3 regions of the Chryseobacterium lactis genome follow, and region 3 is predicted to be linked to each of the others. Evidence: riboswitches for the same ligand, from Rfam matches in the RefSeq annotation. Region 3 holds a riboswitch; each other region holds the start of a gene.
What was found. Region 3 has a riboswitch for S-adenosylmethionine ahead of EG342_RS08230 (alpha/beta fold hydrolase). Riboswitches for the same ligand answer to the same signal wherever they lie in the genome.
Positions count from the first base shown of each region.

Region 1: linked by a shared signal. The riboswitch ahead of EG342_RS07385 (SusC/RagA family TonB-linked outer membrane protein) and the one ahead of EG342_RS08230 (alpha/beta fold hydrolase) in region 3 are both predicted to bind S-adenosylmethionine.
Region 2: linked by a shared signal. The riboswitch ahead of EG342_RS04145 (TonB-dependent receptor plug domain-containing protein) and the one ahead of EG342_RS08230 (alpha/beta fold hydrolase) in region 3 are both predicted to bind S-adenosylmethionine.

Region 1 covers NZ_CP033924.1:1,716,160-1,723,716, forward strand. The annotation lists gene EG342_RS25345 (hypothetical protein) at 268-1,485, shown strand; SAM riboswitch class I at 1,734-1,829, shown strand; gene EG342_RS07385 (SusC/RagA family TonB-linked outer membrane protein) at 1,913-4,852, shown strand; gene EG342_RS07390 (RagB/SusD family nutrient uptake outer membrane protein) at 4,870-6,363, shown strand; gene EG342_RS07395 (hypothetical protein) at 6,493-6,960, opposite strand; gene EG342_RS07400 (RHS repeat-associated core domain-containing protein) at 6,962-7,557, opposite strand, start outside.
Region 2 covers NZ_CP033924.1:968,203-975,759, forward strand. The annotation lists gene EG342_RS04130 (hypothetical protein) at 68-745, opposite strand; gene prfA (peptide chain release factor 1) at 826-1,911, opposite strand; gene EG342_RS04140 (APC family permease) at 2,042-3,340, opposite strand; gene EG342_RS04145 (TonB-dependent receptor plug domain-containing protein) at 3,348-5,891, opposite strand; SAM riboswitch class I at 5,986-6,091, opposite strand; gene EG342_RS04150 (T9SS type A sorting domain-containing protein) at 6,332-7,375, opposite strand; gene EG342_RS04155 (helix-turn-helix transcriptional regulator) at 7,529-7,557, shown strand, end outside.
Region 3 covers NZ_CP033924.1:1,897,647-1,905,203, forward strand. The annotation lists gene EG342_RS08220 (DUF7619 domain-containing protein) at 1-2,189, opposite strand, end outside; gene EG342_RS08225 (MGH1-like glycoside hydrolase domain-containing protein) at 2,500-5,115, opposite strand; SAM riboswitch class I at 5,304-5,410, shown strand; gene EG342_RS08230 (alpha/beta fold hydrolase) at 5,469-6,407, shown strand; gene EG342_RS08235 (ACT domain-containing protein) at 6,412-7,557, shown strand, end outside.

The DNA of each region.
Region 1 (7,557 bases), 180 kb from region 3:
GCAATAGAATTTTAAGCGCTTTCAGCTGTAAAAGGTTGTTGTGTAATATTTTCTTTTTTACAACGAAATTTAGTGAAATTATTGGAAAATTATAGTAGGTAATGATGATATTTTTCTAGTTTTCAATCAATTGTTGCAAGTAATTGCTTTTTATTATGTGCAAAGTTTTCTTTACCAAAGTTTAAACACAAATGTTATTATATAAACACAAGTTTTAATTTTTAAAACAAACATTCAATTTTTAAGATCATTTAAAATTATTTCGAGATGAAAAAAAGACTATTATTACTAGGCCTTGCAATTTCTGCAATGGCACATTCACAAGTAGGAATTAATACCCCTAACCCGCAAGGAATATTTCATGTAGACGGAGGAAAAGATAATCCCGCTACCGGAATTCCAACCCCTGTACAACAAGCCAACGACTTTACCATTACTCCTACAGGAAGCGTGGGAATAGGTACTATTTTGCCTGATGCTTCGGCTTTACTGGATATAAATACAGATGGCCTGGCTGCGAATAAGAAAAAAGGAGTTTTGTTTCCCAGGGTGCCACTCAATTCAAATACAGATGTGATTACAGTGCCTAATCCGGCAACGGGTCTTCTGGTGTATAATACAGGAACCGGGAATCTGAAAAATGCAGGATATGTCTACTGGAATGGTTCTGAATGGCGAAGTCTGATTAATAATACCGCTGTTACTCCGCAGATCTCATCTTTGAATTGCTCTGGAGCAAAATTAAGTCCACCTACTTATACGGCGGGGCAGCTGTATAACGGAACAATGACAATTCCCTATAATGGAGGAAATGGAGGAACATACCCGGCTGGAAGTGCTATTGCTTCTACCGGTGTGACAGGACTAACCGCTACATTACAAGGAGGAACATTATCCAATGGTGGCGGGCTGTTGACTTATTTTGTAACTGGTACGCCCTCTTCCTCATCACCAAATACAGCATCATTTACGATTCCTGGAATGTTTGGGGCAGCTACATGTACTGCTACAGTAGGAGCGGAAGTTCTGAATATCGGAGAAACCATTACCGCAATCTATTCAGTGCCCAATGCAACTGCTGCCAACACCAGTTTTAATCTAAGCAGCTACGTCGCTTCCAATGGATTGCAGCCTCTTCCAACCATCGATGGGATAGAAGTTTCTTTACAGGGAAACAGCAGTGCTTATTATTATCCACGAATTTATAACAGAGCGAGTACTTCCCAACTCATCAGCTATCAGTCATTTGCTACTCAGGTGAATCAAAATAAAACCAATCTTAATGTAACACTGGCTCCAGGTGATTTTGAAAATACAGACAGTGATGGTATTGTATACTGGATGACCACTGCAGCTGAAGTGGAAACAACCAACCTTCAGGTACAGGTCAATGGTAATACCTACCGATGGTATGAAATTAAATGGTGGTGTATGGAAGTTTCCGGGACAAAAAAGATCTTTATATCCCTTACAAGAAAGGCATAAAGTCTTCTTTTAATACATCTAACGACACTGATACTTTTAAAGCATCAGTGTTTTTTTATTTGTTTTTCACTTTAAAGAATCCTTAATGATATTTGTCATGTTTGATAAAGTAATAATTCCTGTAACACTTTATTTTAATGGTTTTTAATAAAATCAATTGTTAATTTTTAAAAATTTATCATAATAAAATTTAAAGTCTACTTGTTTTGTAGACTAAATATGTATAGCTTTGCAAACATATTTCGATCGGCTTATAAAGAAAGATGGAGGGAACTGACCCTGCGAAGTCTTGACAACCTGCGTGAGTAAGGTGTTACATTCAGCCTTTAAAGGAAAAATAAGCAATTGGTTTATCGTATATATCGATGCCCTTTGCTGACTATTCTGCAAAGGGCAAAATTTTGATATATGGTAAATAAAATTGATTATGATTAGCAAAAAATTAATTAGTTATAAAGTTTGGGTTCCACCTGTTGCTGCATTTTTTCTGGGAATTACCACAGTAAGCGGACAGAATTCCAATCCTAAAAAAGATAGTCTTAAAGAAAAAGAGATTGACGAAGTCGTTGTGGTGGCTTATGGAAAAGCAAAGCGAAACAGCTACACCGGTTCAGTATCTACTATTTCCAGCGATAAAATTAACAACAGACCTGTTACCAATATTACAAAAGCTCTGGAAGGGCAGGTTCCTGGGATTCAGACGACCACTGCCTCAGGGCAGCCGGGTTCTACAGCTACGATTCGAATCAGAGGAGTTGGTTCCATCAGTGCCGACAGTAATCCTTTGTATGTAGTTGACGGGATTCCTTTTGATGGGAATATCAACGCGATCAGTCCTAATGATATTGAGTCTATCAGTGTTCTGAAAGATGCTACGGCAAGTGCACTGTATGGTTCAAGAGGAGCCAATGGGATTATTATCATTACAACGAAATCAGGGAAAAAAGGAGAGGCGAGAGTCAACTTAAATATCAGTCAGGGTTTTTCCAGCAGAGCGGTAAAAGATTACCAGCAGGTTAACACAGATCAGTATTTCCAATTGTATTGGGAAGCGATGAGAAACGGATACCAATCCGGACAAATCAATGCTCAGCAGGCTGCACAGATGGCTACAGATAATCTTACTTCAGGTACAGGTTTATCAATTAACCCTTATGGTGCTGCTTATCCTAAACCGGTAGGAACGGACGGAAAGCTATTGCCGGGAGCAAGAGCATTATGGAATGATGACTGGAGAGATATTTTACAAAGAGTGGCTTCGAGAAACCAGGTCGATTTAGATATCAGTGGTGGAAGTGAGAAAAGTAATTATTTCTTTTCATTAGGATATCTTGATGACAAAGGAATGGCGATAGAATCTGGGTTTAAAAGATACAATACCCGATTAAAACTCAATTCTGAAGTGAAAAGCTGGTTGAACGTTGGAGTGAACTTAAGCTATACCAACAGTATTCAGCAAGCGCCGCCTTCTTCGGACTCCAAATCAAGTAATATTATTCAGGCAGCGAGAGTAATTCCTTCTTTTTACCCTTACTATGAAAGGAATGGAGATGGTTCTTATATCTTGAATGCCAACGGAGATCGGGTGTATGATTTTGGAAAATACAGACCTACCAGTGCGCTGCAGAATGAAAATCCGGCAGCAACATTACCTTTAGATAAAAATGAAAACAAGGAAGATAACTTCTCAGGAAAAGGGTTTCTTGACTTTACTTTCTTACCTGAATTGAAATTCAGATCAAGTTTCTCTGTTGATTTGGTGAATTATAACGGACATTTTTATTCAAACCCATTAATCGGACAGGGAAGTGAAACGAATGGTTCGGTAACAAGATCTAACAACAGAACATTGTCCTACACGACAAGTAATATTCTGACCTATGATAAAAAATTCGGGAAGCACCACTTCAATATTTTAGGAGGGCAGGAATTTTATAAATACGATTATCAAACGATTTCCGGAACAAGAACACAGTTTTCCCTTCCCTATTACTACGAGCCTGATGCTGCGGCATTACTGGGAAGTTTCAGTGGAAACAGTGAGAAGGTGAGCTTGTTGAGCTTCCTGGGGAAAGTGGAATATGATTTTAATAATACTTATTTCTTATCCGCTTCAGGAAGAGCAGATGGGTCTTCAAGATTCTCCGCGGGGAACAGATGGGGGAAATTCTGGTCCGTAGGAGGTTCATGGAAAATTTCGAATGAAGATTTTATTAAAAACTTAAACTTCTTCAATCAACTGACGCTTCGTGCAAGTTACGGAGGACAAGGGAACGACAAATTATTGCAACCTAATAAATCCCCATTATACTACGCTTATCAGGAATTGTACAAATTCTATAATAACCTGGGTGAACCGGGAACTGTTCTTGAAAAGGCAATGACGGAGAACGTAAAATGGGAAACCAATCTTAATTTAAATGTAGGATTGGAGTTTGCCATCCTTAACAACAGAATTAAAGGGAATGTTGAATACTTCCAGCGTAAAAGCCAGGATCTTCTGTTTAATATGCCGGTAGCCCCGTCATTAGGAATTAATGATTTTCCGGCCAATATCGGAACGATTAAAAATACGGGTTTTGAGTTTTCATTATTTACAACCCCCATTAAAACTGAAGACTTTCAATGGAATGTAGATGTGAATTTAAGTACTTTAAATAATACCATTACCAAACTTCCGAAAGGGTCTATCGTATCCGGAACCAAGTTATTACAGGTAGGAGGTTCTGTTTACGATTTCTATATCCCGGAATGGGTGGGGGTAGACCCGAATAACGGAAATCCATTGTGGAAGACAATTACTACTGATGCCAATGGAAATACCGTTGAAGGAACGACTTCAGAGGTTGGGAAAGCCACAAGAACAATACAAGGTTCCGCATTGGCTAAAGTAACCGGAGGAATCAGTACAAGTATCAGCTATAAAAACTTTGATTTTTCAGGTTTATTGACCTTTAGAATCGGAGGAAAAATTTTAGATACCGACTATACCTCAATTATGCATAGTGGAAATCTGGGAGGTCGTGCATGGAGCGAAGAAATGCTGAACAGATGGACTCCGGACAACCGTTACACCGACGTTCCGGCAGTGAGCACCATATCTAATAACTGGACAACGCCATCTTCAAGATTTTTATACTCAGGAACGTATGCGAGACTTAAAAATATAAGTTTGGGCTACACTCTTCCTTCGGATTATTTTGAAAGAATAGGATTGAAGAAATTCAGAATTTATGTTCAGGCAGAAAATCTTCTGACTTTCTACAAACATAAAGGAATGGATCCTGAGCAGTCGCTGGATGGTACCACTTATTACAGATATCCGGCAATGAGAACAATCACTTTTGGTCTTCAGGCCACTCTTTAACCTTTAAAATTGAAACAATGAAACAATTAAAATATTTATCTTTTGCTCTTGTTGGTCTTTGGTCATTGACAAGCTGTGAAAGTGAACTGGAGACAGCTCCCACGAATCAGGCAAATCAGGTGGAGGTTTTTAAAACAGCTGAAAGTGCAGAAACGGTAATCAACGGAACCTGGGCTAAATTTAACGATGATGGGACTACCTATGCCAATATCGGGTATTCAACCGTTTTAAGAGCCAGTGATGCTATGGGAAGTGATGTAGCAATTTTAACCAATAAATATGGTTTCGCTTCTACATATCAGTTTGCGGAAATGGCTAATAACACAGCCAGTCGACCGTTGTTTATCTGGTCTATGTTGTACTCCACAATTAATAATATGAATAATGTTATTGCAAAGATTGATGGAACGGAAGGCAGCCAGGAAAAGAAGAACCAGGTAAAAGGTCAGGCTAAAGCTTTACGTGCATTCTGTTATCTGAATATTGCCAGTTTTTATCAGTTCAGCTATCTTAAGGATAAAACGGCTTTGACGGCTCCTATTTATACGGAACCTTCAACAATTACCACACAGGGCAAGAAAAAGGCAAGTCTGGAAGATATTTATACGTTGGTGAAAAGTGATCTTACGGATGCAGATAATCTGCTGAAAGATTATGACCGAAATAATAAGGACAAGATCAACCGTGCGGTAGTCAATGGTCTTTTAGCAAGAACCTACTTAAATACCGGAGAATGGAGCAAGGCTTCTGCATCGGCAAAAATTGCAAGAGAAGGATTTCCTTTGATGCCAGCCGAAAAATATAAAGATGGCTTCAACGATATCAGCAATGTAGAATGGATCTGGGGACACGGGCAAACGCAGGAGCAATCGGATGCGAGTTATGCTTTCCATTATCTGGACGTGTCATCATCCGGAAGTTTTTATTATAACTTTATGGCTGACCCGTACTTTAAAGATTTGTTTGATTCGAATGATATCAGATCTCAGCTATTCTCATGGGATGGTCTTAAGGGAAGAGAAGGATTGCTGAGGTATGCTAAGTTTAAGTTTAAACCTACTCTTATTGCAGATATTGTCTATATGAGAGCTGCTGAAATGTATCTGATAGAGGCAGAAGCAGAAGCAAGAACCGGAAATACTTCACAAGCTGTAACAGTTTTAAACCAATTGAAGGCTGCAAGAAAAGCGAATCTTTATACAGGCTCTTCAGCTCAGAACGAGGTAGTGAAAGAGATTTTGATTGAAAGAAGAAAAGAATTGTTTGGAGAAGGATTCTCTCTTTCCGATATTCTACGAACACAGGGAACTGTTGTCAGAAAACCATTTGTAGATGCTGATGGAAAACCGGTTAAGGTTCAGATCACTACTCCGGATGGAACGGTAAAAACGGTAGACGGCAGAGGGCATTCTATTTTTGGATTCCCTGATAAGTCTTCTTTTGTTCCGAACAGTAATTATTATTTATTCAGTATTCCACAGAGAGAAGGGGAAAACAACCCGAATTTATAATATAGTCCATAATTAGATTTGATTTTTTTGGCCACTGCTTTTGCGGTGGCTTTTTTTAATAGATTTATTATAAAAGGCTACCTCATAATTGAGATAGCCTAAATTTAAAAATCATCTATGGTTAAAAAGTTATTTTCCCCTAGATCGATAATATACTAAAGAATCAAAAGTGTGCATAAAGCCTTTGAAACTTTTAGTTTTTACAGTGTCAATATTCTCTTTTTCATCAAGAAAATAGCGATAGTTTATTGATAGGGATCTATTATTTGTTTTAATTATAATAGTATCAGCAGGTTCAATAGAATTTGCTCTTTCACCTATCTTTGTATCGTTATTAATAAGATAGATTTTATTCTTATCAAAACTTTTTCTTAAAAAAGCCCAATCCTTATCTGTTAGTTTAAACCGAAGTGTGTCCGAAGTGTCAGGCTCGATCATAAGATCTGTTGTATAAATATCTGTTCCGTCAACAGTGGAAAGATTTCTATTTTGGTTTAAAATCTTAATGTCTTCGCCTAATATCTCTTTTTTTCCACAAGAAAATAAGATTGAACAAGTGAATGATATGATTAAAGGTATTGCTAAAAAGGCTTTCATACTAATATAATTTTATAAATTTTTCGAGACCGGCAGTGCTCCATTTGTAAGCATTAGGAATATTAAATCCACCAAATCTGGAGAGGTTTTTAATAAATGAATCAACATTTAGTCCATGAAATCTAGCATACGAATAGTTGTATGACCATGCCGACCTTTCTAAATATGTTTCAAAGCTTAATCCTTTCATATAATGATAACTGTGTATAAATTCATGATTAATAATAGTTTTTGCGAGATAATGGCCATTTACATGTATGCCTTTTAATCCTGGAGATACATATAAGGCAGAATAGTCTCCAGACTTAACAGTCTTTGCAAAAATAGTTCTTCCTGTATTGTCAATAGAACTGCCCATAGCATCTGTTTGATATTCAGTCATTAGTCCATTCTTTAATTTCAATATGTGTTTATCATCACCGGCACTAGGTAAATTAGTTTCTGACACTAATTCTATCTTTGAAATTTTAAGCTTTTTCATAATGACTTCTACATTTCCATTATTCTTATTGATGTATTCTATGAGCTCTTCTTGGCTGTTAAACTTTTGACCGTCATAGCTAAATTTTCCTTCTGCATTTGCCTGTAATACATCTT
Region 2 (7,557 bases), 930 kb from region 3:
ACGCAAAGTATGCGAAATAAAAAAAGCCCCGAAAAACGGGACTATTATTGGATCTATTTTTAGGATATTATTCTTTGGGGCCAAAGCTTTCAAAGTAGAAATCGGTAAGCCCGGTAACAATTTCATCAGGACCTCCGTTCCAGTAGTAGATTTTATCTCCTTCCTTCAGTTCGTACAGTTTAAATTCCTGATCTATGGTCACCGTTTTATCTGCATTCTTAAAATCCTTTGCAGCTTCAACCAGATATTTTTTCATATAGTCAGCTTTTATCTTTTTAAGATCTCCGGACGGAGAGGGAGACAACTTTGAAGGGACCTGAAAACTTACGGAATAGGTAATTTCGGCAATTTTCTGACCCTCAACATATTCATTAGGGACAACTTTTATATTTTTTACCGTCAGTTTTCCGGTTTTAAAGTTCGCCAGCATGCCCCTGAAATAATCTTCAGCTTCTTTTTTACATGCAGCGGCAGTTGCCTTAGGAAAAGCGGCAAGAAAATTCTCTACACTTGTATTCATCATCTCCTCTGAACTTTCTTTAAAATTAACCTGATAAGCATCCTGCCCTTCTACGGTAGGTCTTAAATAATCATTCAGTTTTCCTAATATCACCTCATCATTATTGACAAAGGTTCCAAAGTACATTTCAAATACTTCTTTAGGCTTCTTTACTTCTGTCTGAGCTGAAACGTATTGCCCCACCATCGTCAGCAAAAGCAATAAAATAATTTTGTAGTTTTTCATAGTTTATTTTGTAATTAAATTGTTTAAAAAAGAAAAACCCCTGAAAAATCAGAGGTTTTATGTTTTATATTTAAAAAACTTTAGTAGTTTTCTTCTTCTCCTTTCATTTTCTCTGCATTCTCGGCCATGATTACGGCATCTATCATTTCTGAAATATCTCCGTTCATGTAAGCATCCAGATTATACATGGATTTATTGATTCTGTGATCTGTTACTCTTCCCTGAGGGTAGTTATATGTTTTGATCTTTGCAGAACGGTCTCCAGTAGAAACCATCGATTTACGCTGTGCTGCAATATCTCCCTGTACTTTCTGAAGCTCGATATCATATAACTTAGTTCTTAACATCTCCATGGCCAATTCACGGTTAGCTAACTGAGAACGTGCCTGCTGACAAACAACCACCAATCCTGAAGGTTTGTGTGTCAACTGAACTTTTGTTTCCACCTTGTTTACGTTCTGACCTCCGGCTCCTCCCGAACGTGAAGTCTGCATTTCAATATCTGCAGGATTTAGTTCGAAGTCTACTTCTTCAGCTTCCGGTAAAACAGCTATGGTAATCGCAGAGGTATGAACTCTACCTTGAGATTCGGTTTCCGGTACACGTTGTACACGGTGAACTCCGGATTCAAACTTCATTACTCCATATACACCTTCCCCTTCTACTTTCATGATCAATTCCTTGTAGCCTTTTGCCGCTTCATTGGAATCTGTTACTTCATGTCTCCATCCTTTTGTTTTGAAGTACATCGTATACATTCTGTAGACATCTTCAACGAAAATAGCCGCTTCGTCACCTCCGGTTCCGGCACGTAATTCCACGATAACGTTTTTATCATCAGCAGGATCTTTAGGAATCAATAAAACTTTCAGCTCCTCTTCCAATCCGGGGATTTTTGATTGTGCTTCCAGTTTTTCTTCTTTAGCCAGATCTACCAAATCTCTGTCTGAACCATCGGCGATAATTTCCTCAGATTCAGCGATATTGTCCAAAGCCCCTTTATACTGATCATAAACTCTTACAATCTTCCCCAAATCACTGTATTCTTTGTTTAAAGAAGAATATCTTTTTTGGTCTGAAATAACATCAGGCTGTATAATAAGGTCTGCAACCTCATTATATCTTTGTTTTATAGCTTCTAATTTTGGAATTAATGATTTAGACATTGTGGAAATTTTGTGGGTGCAAAGATAAGGATTATTAATTCAAAAATAAAGTATAAATTTTTGAACCCTAGAGCTAAACTATAAAAATGTGTATTTACTTATTTGTCTATTAAAATTTTAGAGCCTCTTGCTAAACTCCTTTGCTAAGTCTTCTATCAATTAGATATAAAATAATTCCTACTGCAATAATTCCCAGTCCTATCAAACTTTCTTTTGGATTATGAATGAATGTGAAATAAAGGATATATATGCTGAACAATAAAAAAACAGTTGGAAAAATGTAAAAAGCATTGGATCTGAATATTTTCCGATCTTCTTTTTTAAGGAAATATACGGTAGAAATAGCCAGACTGGCAAACAACTGAAGAATGAAAGCCGTGTATACAAAGATTTCTTTAAAGCTTCCTGTTAAGATAATAATGGCAGCAATTACAGCATGGGCAAAAATGGCTCTTACCGGAATTCCCTTTGTTGTGCCCGCGGAAAGAGGTTTCCATAAATAGGTGCTTTTTGCGAAAGCTTGTGTCAATCTTGAACCTACCCATAAATAACCGCTGATAGTCGCAATAAGCTGTAATGCAATAAAAACATTAACTACCTTTCCAAAAGTATCACCCAGCATATTAACTGCAGCTTCTCCCATTACATCTTCTTTCCCTGCAAGTTGGCTCACAGGAGCATGTTTCAGCATAATGTAATTTACTAAAAGATAACTGATTGTCACAAAAACAGTTCCTATGATAAGTGATTTGGGAAGATTTTTCTGGACATCTTTTATTTCTCCGGCAATATAAGACGCTGAATTCCAGCCGGTATAGGAATATGTCACAAAAACCAGAGAAGTAGCAAAGGCTGGAAGCATGATCTCATCCTTCCAGGTATCACTAAAATTGAGGCTGTTACCAATTTGTGGAGATTCTGACAGACAAACGCCTACAATAATCAGAACAATAATAAAAGTAACTTTGATAAAGGTAAAAAAGTTATGGAATCTGCTCGATGCTTTTAAACTAAAGGATAAGGTAGTAGCGACCAAAAAAATGGCCACAATAGCGAAACCGTTTCCGAAAGTGAAATCGAATGCTGACAGATATTTCGACATCGCCAATGCAGCTAATGCAACAGGTGATGAAAACCCTATGATTAAGGAGATCCAACTGATAAGATAGCCGAATAACGGATGATAGGTTTCATTAAGGTAGATAAAATCACCACCGTTTCCTTTAAAGTGAGATCCTAATTCGGCATAGCAAAAAGCTCCGAACAAGGCGAGAATCCCTCCGATTATCCATAACAGGAAAATACTGTAGGTATTGGTAATATCCGACAACTGGAAACCCAGCGTTGTAAAAATACCGGTACCAATCATATTGGAAACTACAATTGCGGCAGCAGTTTTCCAGCCAATCTGATGTGAAGTAGTACTCATTTAATGATTAAAAATTAAAATTAAGTCTCCCGAAAAAATAACTTCCCAATGTTCCCATTTGCACCGGAGCATATTTAAATACTCCATAATATGAATTTTCATAGATCTGAAGATCAGGAAAGACATCAAATACATTATTGGCTCCCACAGTAAAGTTGATATTTTTCGTAATATCATATCCCACACTAAAATCTGTGACGATTTTTGGTGAAAATTCCTGAACACCACCAAAAGGATAGCCATCTCTTATTACTTTACCAAAATACGTGTTTCTTACGAGAAAATTAAATTTCCCGATGCCATAATTCAATCCCAGGGATGCTTTTGTTTTTGGAGATAAAGACTCAATAATATTAATCTGATCCGGACCAAAGAATTGATTTTGAGGAGTTCCTAAGTTTTCGGGAAAATGAAATCCTGTAATTTTTGTCTCGGTATAATTTCCGGCGAGGTTGATATTTAAATTACCACCGCCTACTTTCCAGTCATAAGATACCACCAAATCTACTCCTTTGGTTTCTGTATCAATAGCATTGGCAAAAAATCGTCCGCTCTCCACTTCATTTCCTTTTCCTACAATATCAGGGTCTGATAATCGGGGATCTGTAATGTTGCTGGTAATAACGATTCTGTCTTTTACCTTAATGATATAGCCATCTAAAGTAATGAATAAGCCTTTGACGGGTTTTAAAGTAAATCCGGCACTTCCGTTGACAGAGGTTTCCTGTTTTAAAGGATTAAATCCAAGAACCTGTGCGGCTTTGCTGTCATTATTAAAAATTCCTTTAGTGACAATTCCGGAACCTGAAGTAGAAATATCGGCATAGGAATTATTAAAATACTGCTGCTGAAGTGAAGGAGCTCTAAATCCTGTACCAACAGCTGCTCTTAATGCATAGTTTTTAATGAACTCATAGCGTACCGCTAATTTACCATTGAGCGTATTTCCGAAATCTGAATAGTTTTCAAATCTGGCAGCGGCATCAATATTCAGTTTTTTATCGAGGTCGTATGAAATATCCGCATAGACCGCTGTTGAATGTCTGTCTTTTTTCACTGCATTCTGCGGTGAAAAGCCAATGAAAGACTGTGATCCTCCGGCTCCAATCACCGTTGAGCCCGGAGTTGCTACATTTCCATTAACGTCATACTGAGTATAGGAAGCCACATCTCCGGCTTTAATCTGGTATTGTTCAAATCTGAATTCTCCTCCAAATCCAATATTAAATTTGCTGATTTTTTTAGAGACATCCAGATTGATTGTATTCTGAAGAAATTGATGAGCGCCTGCATAAAAGCTGGTGGGAGATTTTGCTCCCAGTGATGCATTATTGGTATTGTTTACATTATAGTTGAAAGTATTGCTACCAAAAGTATTGCTCAGATCAAAAAACCAATCGTTTACATTATATTTAGTACCAACAGCATAGGAAAGATCGTAGACCTGAGATCCCAAAGTCGCCTGAAATCCGTTGGGATATATTGACGACACCACATTAAATGTCTCACTGGGCAATCTTCGGAATCCAAATCCTTTTCCTTCTTTAACGCTGAATCCTCCAAAAGAATACAGCTTAAAATGATCATTAAAAGGATATTCTGCATTAAAAAACAGCTGTCCCTGTCTGATTTGTGCATCTCCGATCTGAAAGTTGAAATCATCCCTTGAAAGCCCGTTCTGAGCTATCAAAGCATCGTCATATGCTCTTGAGATCTGACTTCCTGTTCCCGCAAAATCATAGGCGAAAGAATTGTTATAAACTCCTGTCGCAATCGGGGAAACATTGGGTAATGAAATTCCATTGGCCGTAATAGCCCCGTTATTATTGACCACATTAAGATTGGACTGGTCATAAACAATCAGATCATGATTTTGGGTCCTTGTGGTTTTTCCTCTGTGGCTTAATTGTAGTGAAAAATTGATATAACTGTCCGTTTTTCCTAAAGAAGTTCCGTAATTAGCTGCTGCCTGATAGGTGTCCCCGTCATTTCTTCCGCTCAGCCCATACGTAATACTTGCTGAAGCTCCCGCATTTTTTTTTAGAATAATATTGATAACTCCCGCAATAGCATCGGAACCATATTGTGCTGCCGCACCATCTCTTAACACTTCTATCCTGTCAATAGAAATCACAGGAATAGTACTTAAATCTGTTCCTACAGATCCATTTCCTACGGTATTCTGATAGTTTACCAAAGAGGTTGTATGTCTTCGTTTACCATTTATCAGCACCAGTACCTGATCTGGCCCCATTCCTCTTAAAGTGACAGGGTCAATATGTTCTGTTCCGTCTGAGGCAGATTGTCTTACAGCATTAAATGACGGAATTACATAGTTCAGAAGATCCTGAGCGGTGATCTGAGGAGAGGCCTTTTGTATTTTTTCAATATTAATAACATCTACCGGAACCGGAGTTTCCAGTTTTGTTCGTTTAACATTGCGGTTTCCGACAATAATGATGTCTTCAATTTGCTTTCCCTTTTCTTCCTGCTCCTGCGCAGCAATCCAAATGGTGCCCAGCAGCAATACTGCCGTACTTAATTTTTTCATTTTCTGTTCTTGCCAATTAATACTACATTCCGGCAGATGATTCTGCGGATATACAAGACTTCAAGAAATGGAATTCATATAAGAATATTGACTTCACTTATCTCCCCTTTCGGGTTGGAATTAGCACCTTTACACTTCTGGAATTGTGTAGGTTGCTAAGGTTTCATTGGGCCAAATCCCTCCACCTTTCTTGATAAATCTACTGCAAAAGTAGACTATTTTTTTAAATATGCAAAAAAGCTGATCTTCCCGTTGATTAATTGATTTTATTTTTATGTTTCCTCTATTCCGTGTTTTTGTTTCTTTGCACTTCTTTTAAAATTATCTCCAATAAAAAAGACCCATGAAAATTTCATGAGCCTTCCAATAAAAGTAATTGTAATGAACTATATTTTAACCGAAACTTCGGTATGCATGCTGATTCTTTTGTTGAAAAAGCATTATTTTTTTATAACCTTTTTAGAAATTAACTGACCGTTCTTTAATTTTAATTCTACGATATATACCCCATTTGGTAAACCGGTCATATCAATCTGGTTACCGGAAAACCCTACATTAAGTTTTTGCCCTACCGCATTGGTTACGCTTGCTGTTTGAATACTGCTGTCCACTTTCACAATCAGAATTCCATTGGTTGGGTTAGGATAAATACCTACTGCGATTGTATTTGGTCTTGTTTCAGAAGTTCCCAGAGAAGAAGACGGCTTAATGCATCTTACTGATGATCCCTGACCTCTTGGTGCCCCAGAAGAAGGATTAGCAAGGATATTACCAATATATAAATACTTTCCACCAATTCCGGAAGTATCAGAACTCCAGAAATATCCTCTTTGTCCTACAAATGTAAAATCTCCATTGCTGGATCCTCTATATCCTCCGGCAGGTAATTTTAAGTGGCTGGCAAAAGCCGTGGCCGGATTTGAAATACTTTCTGCATTTACAATGCCTGTCCATTCCGCCTGAGAAGGCATTTTCCACTCTCCTCCCAAAGCCTTACAAGGGTCTACACCTGTATTTTCTTTAGCATCATTAGGTCCTTTATCTATCCAAGTATCTGTGGCAGCAAATCCTGCCCACCATGACGGAGATCCGATGATATAAGATCCTGTGGTAATTCCTGCGGGATTATTTGGCGTTGGAGGAGACATTGTAGAAGAATTTCTCAACTGGTGGCCATCATCCCATCTTCCCCACTGAAAAAGATCTCCGTATGAATCCTCGTCTGCCACAGATGTAGCAACCTTCGAACTTCCTAGATTCTGCTGAAGCCAGACCTTTCCGTCTGCTCCTCTTACAGTTGCATAAGAAACCTGCTGGCCCAGATAAGTAAAGGCAACACATCCAACATCTCCGGGATTTGTTCCGGGATCTGTATTATTACAGGTTAATGGTGTACCCTGAGCATATAAGCCACTTCCTGCGATACTAAGCAGCACCAATCCGGCTCTGATTTTCCTTACTGCAAAATGTAAATATTGAAACATAGTAAATATTATTTTTAATTATTCTAAATTTAATTTAATTTTGCGCAAAAGTACCTCTCAATATTTTCCCTGAGTTATCATTTCCGAACTTTTGGTTATCCTGGGCGGTATTTTATATATGTAAATTGTACCATGGCTGTAAAAATATGTCGTATGAGGAATCAATCTAAAAATGGGTTTCT
Region 3 (7,557 bases):
ATTGTAGTAAGCGCATTATTACTGCAATTGAAGGTTTCCAGTGTCGGTGCATAATCCGAGTAGTAGTATTTACTCAAATCCAATGTGGTTAACTGATTATTTGAACAATCAAAGTAAAAGTCAAAACTGGTATTATCCAAATTAACAGCACTAAGATTGTTGTAAGAAAAATCAATGCTGGACATATGAATTCCTGCAATATTTAAGGACTGTAGCTGGTTATGGCTGCAATTTAAAATACCGACATTATAAGTAGTGGTGGCCGGAAGAACTTTTAAATTTGTTGCATCCAGAGAAGTCAGATTATTATAACTGCAATCTAAATATCCTAAGCTTGGATTACCGGTAAGGTTTAAAGACGATAATTGATTATTGGAACATGTTAAAGCTTCCAATCCGGTTAAGTTATCTACTACCAAAGTCACAAGCTGATTCTTGCTGCAGTCAAGATTTTTTATACCCGGCAGATTTTGCAGATCCAAATTAGTTAAAAGGTTATTATTACATTGCAGTTTTTCAATAAGAGGCAGGTTGTTTAATACCATGCTTGTTAACTTATTATTGCTAAAAGAAAGATTCTTCAACTTAGGTAAATTCTGGAAATTGGCAGAAGCAAGATATCCATCACTATAATCAAAGCTAACTAAATTAGGAAGATTGTTAACTGCAAGTGTTGTGAGTTTATTCTTACCACATACAACAGATTCTAGTGATTGCAAATTCATAAGGTTAAGATCCGTCAGGAAATTATTACTGCAATCCAGCTTTTTTAAAAGAGGAAGAGTGGGCAGATCCAGTGACGTAAAACTACAGTTTCTGATGTCAAGATTATTGAATTGATCACAACCTGTTAGATTAATATTGCTTATTGCATATTTACCCTCATAAGCGTTTCCATCATGTAAAATAATAGTAGGTAAGGAAGAACAATTCTGAAGATTAATAGATTGTACCTTATACAATCCTTTAATATCGAAAGTATTTAATAGCGGGCAATTTGATGCATTAATGCTTGTTATTCTGTTGCTGCCGCATTGTAAAACCTGGAGACTTTCCAATTTGGGAAGGTTGCTTACATCCAATGCGGTTAATTTTAATTCGTATGTTGAAATTTTCCGTAAGTTTGGGCAGTTTTGCACATTGAGTGATGATAAAAGGGTACTTTGTTGCTGATAGCAATCGATGGGAAGAAAAGTAATGCTGTCTAAACTTTGCAAATTGCTCGTACTTAGATCGATGGTGCTGCAATTGGCAATACCAAAGATGGTTTTTAATTGAGTACAGTTCTTTACATTCATCGTGTTGTTGAATGATGCAACTTTTAAATCCACCAGATTGGCGCAGTCCTGTACATTCAGATCAGTAATATTTCCACCGGTAATTGAGGTAAGATTGGGGCAGCTATGAGCATCCAGTGTTATATTGTATTTGTTGAGTATCAGCTTTTTAAGACCTGGTAGATTAGCCAGATTTAAAGGATTACTGACGGTATTGTTAAAATATTCCTTAAGCGTCAACTCCTCCAATGCATTACAACCCTGAAGTGATAAAGTATTGATGTTGATGTTTTCAATATAAAGAGATTTTAATGTAGTAATAGTGCCAAAATTAAGATTGGATAAACTGACAGGAGCGGTACCGTATAGATCATGATAACCTTTTAATTTTATATCAGTCAATGCTGTACATCCTGTGAAGCTGATACCAGGTGAAGCATATATAAAACCTGCATCCAAAGTTTTAAGAGCACTGCAGTTTTGAAGATTGATGTCATGATTCGATGAGCCTTTAAAATCTATTGACAAGTTTACATTTTCTAGACTTGACATATTCGATACATCAACAGCTCCGGAGTAATAGCTTGTATTTCCGATTTGAAGTTGAAAAGTCTTTAATGCGGAGAAACTTTTAATCCCATTAATAGAACTTATGGTAGTCCCTGAAAAGTTTCCGCCGTAAAATGAGATATTGAGCTCACTTACCTGTAATGCCTCACTGATCTGGATTTCTCCATCACCATTGGCGTCAATTTTAAAATAATTTGAATTGAGATCCTTCGCAATCGTATTACCGGATGATGCCGAAAGTAATTTTGCTTTAAAATTAGAATCGGAAAAGGTTACGGTCTGACCTTTCAATCCCAAGCTGGTTATGAAAAGAACCAGCAGATAGAATAATTTTGCTTTCATGAGTAATTGTTTAGTGTTTTTTTAATATGAAAATGGCACATCTGATCTCTCAAATGCTATTTAAGCTTACTTGGAAAAGAATTTGGGTTGTCTAAAATGACGGGTGAAAAAATAAGAGATCCTCTTGAATAAATAATGTACAAGATTTGTACAGATTCCGCCATGCCAGTGCGGGAAGACATATTGTGTTTTCATTTGTTTGTGTTTTTTACAAAAGTAACAAATTATTGGATATCTACAAGTTAAAGCGTTTTTTTATATAATTAATTTGAAAATAAAAAAAGCCTCTTCAAAAGAGGCTTGATCATTTTTATAATGTTAATCGGGGTTTAATGAGTTTTGCTACCGTAGCAGTCCATCCCGTTTGATGAGAAGCTCCCACGCCTCGGCCGTTATCTCCATGGAAATATTCGAAGAAGGTGATATAATCTTTAAAATGCTCATCATAATTAAGCTTTGGATTTCCTCCATTGAAAGCTCGTTGGCCATTTTCGTCTTTTAAAAAGATCGAACAAAGTCTTTTGCTGATATTCTGAGCCACTTCATCAAGATTTCTTTTATCACCGCTTCCCGTTGGTAGCTCTACTTTAAGACTGTTTCCATAATAATAATGAAAACGCTGCAGGCTTTCCACAATAAGGAAGTTGATCGGAAACCAGATCGGGCCACGCCAGTTACTGTTTCCGCCAAACATTCTACTGTCACTTTCTGCAGGAGTATAATAAACCATGTTTTCCGTACCATGAACAGAGAACACAAATGGATTTTCTTCATAGACTTTAGACATAGCACGAATTCCGTAAGAACTTAGAAACTCCTTCTCATCAAGCATTCTGCTTAGTACCTTTGTCAACCTGTTTTTACGGAGGATACTCATCAGATGTTTTCTGCCTTGTCCTTCCTCATCCCAGTGGGAAACCAGTTTCGTGAGTTCTGGCTTGTTTTTTAAAATCCACTCCATTCTGGTTTTAAAATTGGGCATCTTTTCCAATAATCGGTGATCCACAATCTCTACTGCAAAAAGTGGAATTAATCCGACAATACTTCTTAATTTTAAAGAAACACTATCTCCGTTTCCAAGCTGCAGCACATCATAAAAGAAGCCGTCTTCCTCATTCCAGAGGCCTCTGGTTCCTTCGCCCAGGTTTTCCATCGCTTCAGCAATATATAAATAATGCTCAAAAAATTTGATAGCCATATCTTCATATACCTGATAATACTGAGCAAGTTCCATCGCAATCCGCATCATATTGAGAGCATACATTGCCATCCAGCTTGTTCCGTCTGCCTGCTCAAGATGCTGCCCATCTTTTAGTTCCATATTCCGGTCAAAAGCTCCGATGTTATCAAGTCCAAGGAAACCACCACCAAAAATATTTTTACCATTTTTATCCTTTCGGTTCACCCACCAGGTGAAGTTCAGAAGCAGTTTCTGGAACACTTTTTCCAGGAAAAGCAAATCCGGTTTTCCATTATTTTTTTCATCAATTTTAAAAACCCTGAAACAAGACCATGCATGTACCGGCGGATTTACATCACTCATATTCCATTCATAGGCAGGAAGCTGTCCGTTAGGGTGCATATACCATTCCTTCGTCAGTAATAAAAGCTGCCCTTTTGCAAATTCGGCATCAATAATAGAAAGCGGAACACAATGAAAAGCAAGATCCCACGTTGCATACCATGGGTATTCCCACTTATCAGGCATCGAAATAATATCCTTGTTGTGAAGATGATTCCATTCCGTATTTCTTACATAGTTGTTGAAGTCTCTGGGAGCTTCAAAATTGGGGTCACCCTTTAACCATTTTCCGACATTATAATGATAAAACTGTTTATTCCATAGAAGTCCTGCAAAGGCCTGCCGTTGAACATTCTTTTCATCATCGTTAATAGGATCGCTTTGAACTTCATTGTAAAATTCCTCTGTCTCTGAAATTCTTGTATTGAAAATTTCATCAAACCGGTCAAAAGGTTCATCCCTTTCATCAGGACATAATCTGAAGTCAAAAACTTTGCATTGTCCGGCTTCAATAAGCTCCTCTATAACGAAAGAAGCTTTTGTTCCTCTCTGTTCCGGATGTATTGTGTTTGTCCCATGAATGACAAAATCATTGATCCCGTCTTTGTAATAATTTTCCTCAGTTTGAGGAGTACCGTACAGTTTGGAATTGTTGGTTTCGTTATCGCAGAATACACTGTGTCCATTTATATTTCTTGAATATAGTTTCTTAAGTGAAATACTGTCGTGATTAATATCAATACATCCGTTGTGAGAGGCATTCAATTGACCTTTATAAGTATTGTAGCCCCATTTCCAGTTATTTCTGAACCATGCAGTGGGCATCACTACTATAGGAGCGTCGCGTTGACTGCGGTTGCAGACCGTTATTCTGGCCAGAATATCGTTGTGATCCCCTTTGCAGTATTCAATAAAAATATCAAAATATTCATCGTGATCGAAAATTCCTGTGTCAAAAAGTTCATATTCAGGTTCCTTTTTGCTGCGTTTTCCGTTTTCGCTCACAAGATCATCATAAGGAAATGCATTTATGGGATACTTATACACCATTTTCATATAACTATGGGTCGGTGTATTGTCCAGATAATAAAAAATCTCTTTAATATCCTCACCATGATTTCCCTGAGGATTGCTTAATCCAAAGAAACGTTCCTTTATAATCTTATCATTTTTATTCCAAAATGAAAAAGCAAAACAGAAAATTTGCTTTACATCAGAAATTCCGGCTATCCCTTCTTCACCCCAACGGTAGGCATAGCTTTCTGCATTATTGTGATTGGTATAGTTCCACGCATTTCCGTTTGGGCTGTAATCTTCACGGACATTTCCCCATTGCCGGTTGCTTACATAAGGTCCCCAGTTTTTCCATTTTGTATCCTGTAATCTTTCTTTTTCAGCAATCATATTTCATCATTTTTCTACACGAAGTTAGTTTTTTTGAAAAGTAATTCCAATTTTTTTCATCTGAAGAATTCTTAATATACCCTTGAAATACTTGTATTTAAGCTCTTTTTTAAATATTAAATTAATTTTTTTTTGAATTTCAAAGAAAAGAACTACCTTTGCACCATTCGTTCATTCAAATATTGAAAATGTTATCAAGAAAGGTTGAGGGATTAGACCCTATGAAACCTTAGCAACCCTTTGCGCAAGCAAAGAAGGTGCTACGTTCTACCAAATAATTTTGGACAGATAACTTACTGAAGTTCTTTTCAGCCATTTCCTGTGGCATTTTCAATTGTATTAAAATAATAGAATTGAAAACAGAACTAAACTATATTAATCTTTCGTATCAAACAAATTCCAATAAGGAATACCATATCTCGTTAAGCTATGAGCTTTTCGGGAAAGACCTGTTTACAGCTCCTATTATACTCATCAATCATGCGCTCACCGGGAATTCAAATGTTGCCGGAGAAAAAGGATGGTGGAAGCAGTTAATCGGAGAAAATCAGGTGATTGATACCAAAAAGTACACGGTTCTGTGTTTCAATATTCCCGGAAACGGTTACGATAATTATTTAATTGATGACTATGAAGACTTTACACCTTCAGATATAGCAAATCTGTTTCTGAAAGGGCTGCAAGCTTTACATATAAAACAAGTATACGCCATTATTGGAGGCTCACTCGGTGGAGGAATTGCCTGGGAAATGCTTACGAAGCAGCCTGAACTGGCAGAGATCTTTATTCCGATAGCTTGTGATTACAGAACTCACGATTGGCTTCATGCACAATGTCTGGTTCAGAAATTTTTATTAAACGAAAAAGAAGAGCCATTACAAAAAGCCAGAATTCATGCCATGTTGTGCTATAGAACTCCACAATCGCTTAATGACAGATTTCAAAACAAATACAATAAGGACAAACAACGATTAGAATCGGAGGATTGGTTATTATTCCATGGTGATGCACTAAACGAAAGGTTTAGTTTAAAAGCGTATAAACTGATGAATCATTTGTTGATGAATATTAACGCTGAAGAATCCATGTTGGAGAAAATACAGGCACGAATGCACATGATCTCCGTTGATACAGACTTGTTCTTTCCAGCTTCTGAAATCCGAATGTGTTTTGAAAATCTAAAAGCGAAAAAGGAAAATGTCTCGTATCACGAGATCCAATCTATACACGGGCACGATGCCTTCCTAATGGAATATCAACAATTAAATAATATCATAAAAAACATTTTATAGAGAAATGAAAAATGCTAACGAAATAAAATTTTTAAAGAACAGATCAATCGTCAAATTTGAAGGAGAAGATTTTTTAGGAGAAATCGGTATTGACGGAAGAATTTTTAAAGCGCTTACTTTAGCGCGTATCAGTGTTGGGGTAATCTCTCAGCAAGCGATAGAAAACGGAATATCCATTTTAGTACAAGAGAATGATGCCGAAAAGGCAGTAGCTTGTCTTATTGACGAATTTGAGCCGGAAAGAAAATCAGGAAAAGTTTCCCAGATATACAGTATCAACAATGTTTCTGTCATTGGTTTTGTCGCAGAAGATTTCAATAAAGTCTTTGCTGAACTGGCCAGAAATAATGTTTTCCCATTGTTGCTGAATCAGGTAGCAGGTGAAAACAGAGTAAACATTGTAGTGACTTCCTCACAAGATGAAAAAACCAGAAACATCATTGAATCTGAAATTTTCAAAAAACCGAAAACCGTTCATCTGGCAATTATTGGCCATGGAAATGTAGGAAAGACTTTGATACAGCAGGTACTGGAGTCTTCAGAAGAAATTAAAAGACGTAAAAAAATAGATCTTAAAGTAGTAGCTGTAGCCAACTCTAAGAAAATTGCTTTCAATAAAAAAGGATTTGGTACTAACTGGAGCGATGAGGTGATCACAGCCGAAAGTCCTTCTAATGTTGAAGAATTGATCAATTTCTCCAAAGAAAATCAATTGGAAAATCTTATCGTTGTGGATAATACGGCAAGTAAAGATTTTGTTAAAAACTATCAGGCTCTGGCAGAAAACGGATTTGATCTGGTTTCGTCCAACAAAATATTTAATACACTTCCTATCGAAGAGTATCGTAAACTAAGATATACGTTGAACAAAAACAACAGACGTTATCTGTACGAAACCAATGTAGGAGCAGGACTTCCTTTGATTGATACCATCAAATTACTACATCTTTCAGGAGAAAATATCACCCGAATCAAAGGAGTATTCTCAGGAACCCTGAGTTATGTTTTCAACAATTTTTCTCTAAGAGACGATAAGTTCTCAACAATCATCAACGAAGCATTGGAAAAAGGCTTCACAGAACCGGATCCAAGAGAAGACTTATCAGGAAATGATGTAGCAAGAAAATTACTGATCCTGGCAAGAGAATTA